One region of the Enterobacter cancerogenus genome, then DNA from elsewhere that is predicted to be linked to it. Evidence: predicted binding sites of a transcription regulator. Region 1 holds the regulator's gene; the other holds the start of a gene.

Region 1 (2,203 bases):
GCGCTCGATGGAAGATTACATTAACTTCCTGACGCCGCAGTTCTCCCGCACCCATATCAACTTCCAGCGCGTGCCGACGGTAGACACCTCCAACCCGTTCGCCGCCAAAACCATTCCGTCGCTGGACGAGAGCTTTGTGGTCATCCATTTCCGCAATCTGGACGGGATTGACTACCCGTGGCTGCTGGCGATGCTGCAGGGGTCGTTTATTTCACATATCAATACGTTGGTGGTGCCGGGCGGAAAAATGGGGCTGGCGATGGAGTTAATCATGACGCCGCTGGTGCAGCGGTTGATGGAAGGCAAGCAGATCGCGTGAGTTGTTTTGCCCGGTGGCGCTGCGCTCCGGGCCTACGATCGTGCTTTTGTAGGGCGGGTCAGCGAAGCGCCACCCGCCAAAAGATTAGGCCTCAATCACTTCATACGAATGGGTAATATTCACCGCTTTCTCAAGCATTAACGCCACAGAGCAGTACTTCTCCGCAGACAGGTCAACCGCGCGCGACACCGCCGCGTCTTTCAGGTCTTTACCCGTGACAATAAAGTGCAGATTGATATGCGTGAACAGGCGTGGCGCCTCTTCGCGGCGTTCAGACGTGAGCTTCACTTCGCAATCGGTCACGTCGTGACGGCCTTTTTGCAGGATCGACACCACGTCGATAGCGCTGCATCCCCCCGCCGCCATCAGCACCATTTCCATAGGGCTTGGGGCTTTATCGCCGGAGTTACCGTCCATCAAAATTTGGTGGCCTGATGCAGACTCGCCCAGGAACGTCAGCCCTTCTACCCACTTTACACGCGCTTGCATATTCATTAACTCCAACGTTGCATTTTTGGTGACAGAGTACGCGCGCGTTACATTTCACGCAACGGAAGGCGACCTGCATCATGCTGAAGCGAGACACCAGGAGACACGCGTCAAAAGCTATGCTAAAACACTCAGGATGCTACAGTAATACATTGACGTTACACATGTATGCAGAGGACATCAAACTTTACTGGCTGCGAAACGTTACGACAGCCGACTTCCCAGGGTATGGGTAAGAATTCGATTGCAACCCCAGAGTCAGGATGCGATTTATGGCTCTGGTGACAGCTTATAACAGAGGATAACAGCGCATGGTGCTTGGCAAACCGCAAACAGACCCGACTCTCGAATGGTTCTTGTCTCATTGCCACATTCATAAGTACCCATCGAAGAGCACGCTGATTCACCAGGGTGAAAAAGCGGAAACGTTGTATTACATCGTCAAAGGCTCGGTGGCAGTGCTGATCAAAGATGAAGAAGGGAAAGAGATGATCCTTTCTTATCTGAACCAGGGCGATTTCATCGGTGAACTGGGCCTGTTTGAAGAGGGCCAGGAACGTAGCGCCTGGGTTCGTGCGAAAACCGCATGTGAAGTGGCTGAAATTTCTTACAAGAAGTTCCGTCAGCTGATTCAGGTAAACCCTGACATCCTGATGCGTCTCTCTTCCCAGATGGCTCGCCGTCTGCAGGTGACGTCTGAGAAAGTGGGCAACCTTGCCTTCCTCGACGTTACCGGCCGTATCGCGCAGACCCTGCTGAACCTGGCTAAACAGCCGGACGCGATGACCCACCCTGACGGCATGCAAATTAAAATTACCCGCCAGGAAATTGGTCAGATCGTTGGTTGCTCCCGTGAAACAGTGGGCCGTATCCTGAAAATGCTGGAAGACCAGAACCTGATCTCTGCCCACGGTAAAACCATCGTGGTCTACGGAACCCGTTAATTACGGTCAAACGGCGTGCCACCGCAAGGTGACACGCCGTTTTTGTCTCTACTCCCCATGTGGCGCAGGCTGATCTATCACCCGGAAGTTAACTACGCACTGCGGCAAACGCTGGTGTTGTGCCTTCCTGTGGCCGTGGGCCTGATCCTCGGTCATCTCCAGCAGGGTCTGCTGTTTTCCCTTGTGCCTGCCTGCTGCAACATTGCGGGCCTCGACACGCCGCATAAGCGCTTTTTCAAACGCCTGATCGTTGGCGGCTGCCTGTTTGCAGGCTGTAGCCTCGCGGTGCAGCTTCTGCTGGCCCGGGATATTCCGCTGCCGCTCATTCTGACCGTGCTGGCAATGACGCTCGGCGTGACTGCTGAAATCAGCTCGCTGCACGCCCGACTGCTGCCCGCCTCACTGATTGCCGCCATCTTTACGCTGAGCCTGGCGGGCAATATGCCGGTGT
Region 2 (2,203 bases), 800 kb from region 1:
TTTTCAGCTGGTGCAAAATGGCGGAACGGTTAAGGCAGCCGGTGAGATCGTCAGTGGTCGCCTTCACGGCCAGCCGTTGCTCGGCTTTTTTACGTTCGGTGATGTCGAGGCCAATATTGAGAATGGAGTTGTCCGGCAGCAGGATATTCGACCAGAGGATGGTGAGCGGCGTGCCGTCCTTGCGTACCGGATGCCATTCATACATGTCTTTTAGCGGCGAGTGATGAACCGACTCTCTGACCCGCCGTCGCTCGTCCGGATCGGGATAAAACAACGTTAGCGGGTCCGCATGGGCCGCAATCTCCGCCCTGCTCCAGCCGAACACCTTTTCACACTCGGCGTTCCACAAGACGCAGCGGTTATGCCTGTCGAACGCGTTCATTAACACCGGTGCACGTTCAAACAGGGTTTTATATTGCGTGACGACCCGCTGCATTTCCTGCGCCGTTTTTTCACGGGCAAGCATCTCTTCAAAGTAGTCTTTTAATTTTTCGACCAGCAGCGCAACGATATTTTTCAGGATCGGCAAAGCAGACAGTTTTTCATCGAACGCCAGAAAGAAATACCCGCTGCACTGCCCGTGCCGGGTTGAGAGTTTGCAGAGCACCCCGCTCTGCAATTGCGCACAGCCCGGATGCTGCGGGGCAAAGTGCGCCCGACCAATGTTTTCTTTCCAGTAGATCACGCGCCAGGCGCGATGATGGCGTTGCAGCAATGTGCTGGCAAGAAAATCCGCCACTTCAAAGGGGTGGCAGGTGACCTCACCTGCGCTCACCACCCGCTGCACCCCTTCCCCGTCAACGCTGACCCAGGCAAGCGTCGAGCCCAGCGCGCCGTTGATGGTTTTCAGCATCTCCGCCAGGGAACACTGTGCGTTAAGTTGAGGGATCAGTTTTGCCAGAGCGTGCAGCGCCTGCATGCTGTCATTAACAATCTTGTTTCTTTTTACTTTCATCTTTTTTTCGCAGGTCATTAATGAAATAGCAACCACAGCAAATCAGATAAGAAAAAGAATAAACCGAATGGTCAAATAAGGGCTGAGTGTAAATGAAAAGGTACGAAATAATAAAAAAGCCAAATAAATCATCAATCTGACGTATTTGCCGCTGGTACATTTATTTATCCACTCAAGCATAATCCATAGGTCTGATACTGTAAACGTTATACACCTTACGGGTTATTGCCGCGCTTTGCCTATCCTGATGAATTTATTATAAAGAGGAGGAGAAAACGCCTGCTGCGCCTGCGAAGATATATTTTCACTGGTTATAAATACCCGCTTTTTACCCACCTGAGGCTGGCGAATAAATCTACAAACGTGATATAGTTCACACATATTATGTAACGCAAGACACTGTTTCAGTGTAGTTCGTCTGTTTTGAGGATGGGTTTTATGGCAACCATTACAACCAGCATGGTTCTCCTGCGCTGGCCCTTGTGCAGTGCGGTATTGATGTTTTTAGCCAGCACGCTGAATATTCAGTTTCGTAAATCTGACTACGCCGGTCTCGCGGTGATCAGCACCTTGCTGGGCGTCGGCGCGGCCTGCTGGTTCGCTACGGGACTGCTTGGCATCACCCTGCTGGATATCGCCGCCATATGGGAAAACGTCAAAGTGGTGATGGTAGAAGCCATGAGCCATACCCCACCCGACTGGCCGGTCGTCATTACCTGATCCGCGTTTCCCTTTGCCCCCATCCCTGACGATGTTCAGACAAAGGGACCTCGCCTCAGAAGATCCCTTTCTGGCGGATCTTCTGCATTTTCTCTACCGGTGCGTCAACCTTGCTCACTTCAACGTTATCGCGTTCGGGCGCTGGCGCGCTGGCGGTCTTTGCCGCCATGCGTAGCTGCTGCAGTGCGAGTTTGTGCTGTTCCATCAGAGGCTTAAGCGCGGCGACCTCCTCACGAATTTTTTGCAGTTCCATCAGCTGTGCGGATGGCTCCTCCTGCTTTTCCGGTGCGGGCTGAAGCTCGCCCAGCAGCGCACTGAGCGTGAGATTTTCGCGCCCCAGCGACTCCGCCACATGGTGGCAGAGCGCCGGATCTAACAGAAACAGCTGCAAACCGGCCAGGTAGACGTCACGATGAAAACCACGGATAGCCATGTTGGCATCGTCAACGCTGTCTGCCTGGTTTACCGACTGATGCCATTTTTGCAGCTGCTGCATCGCACGCCGATCCGCGTGCGACTGTTCCGGCG

What was found. The regulator CRP, encoded in region 1, controls carbon source genes, mostly activating them, when cyclic AMP is high. The targets are predictions, from matches to a motif close to ATGTGANNNNNNTCACAT.
Region 2: I6L58_RS10870 (YjcB family protein) is a predicted target of CRP. The motif match lies at 1,317-1,334, and genes of this name have one in related genera.

The regions. Positions count from the first base shown of each region.
Region 1 is NZ_CP077290.1:3,114,802-3,117,004, reverse strand. Features, by position in the region: gene I6L58_RS14625 (phosphoribulokinase) at 1-319, shown strand, start outside; gene I6L58_RS14620 (OsmC family protein) at 404-808, opposite strand; gene crp (cAMP-activated global transcriptional regulator CRP) at 1,120-1,752, shown strand; gene I6L58_RS14610 (YccS/YhfK family putative transporter) at 1,810-2,203, shown strand, end outside.
Region 2 is NZ_CP077290.1:2,313,614-2,315,816, forward strand. Features, by position in the region: gene I6L58_RS10865 (GGDEF domain-containing protein) at 1-955, opposite strand, end outside; gene I6L58_RS10870 (YjcB family protein) at 1,394-1,675, shown strand; gene I6L58_RS10875 (hypothetical protein) at 1,731-2,203, opposite strand, start outside.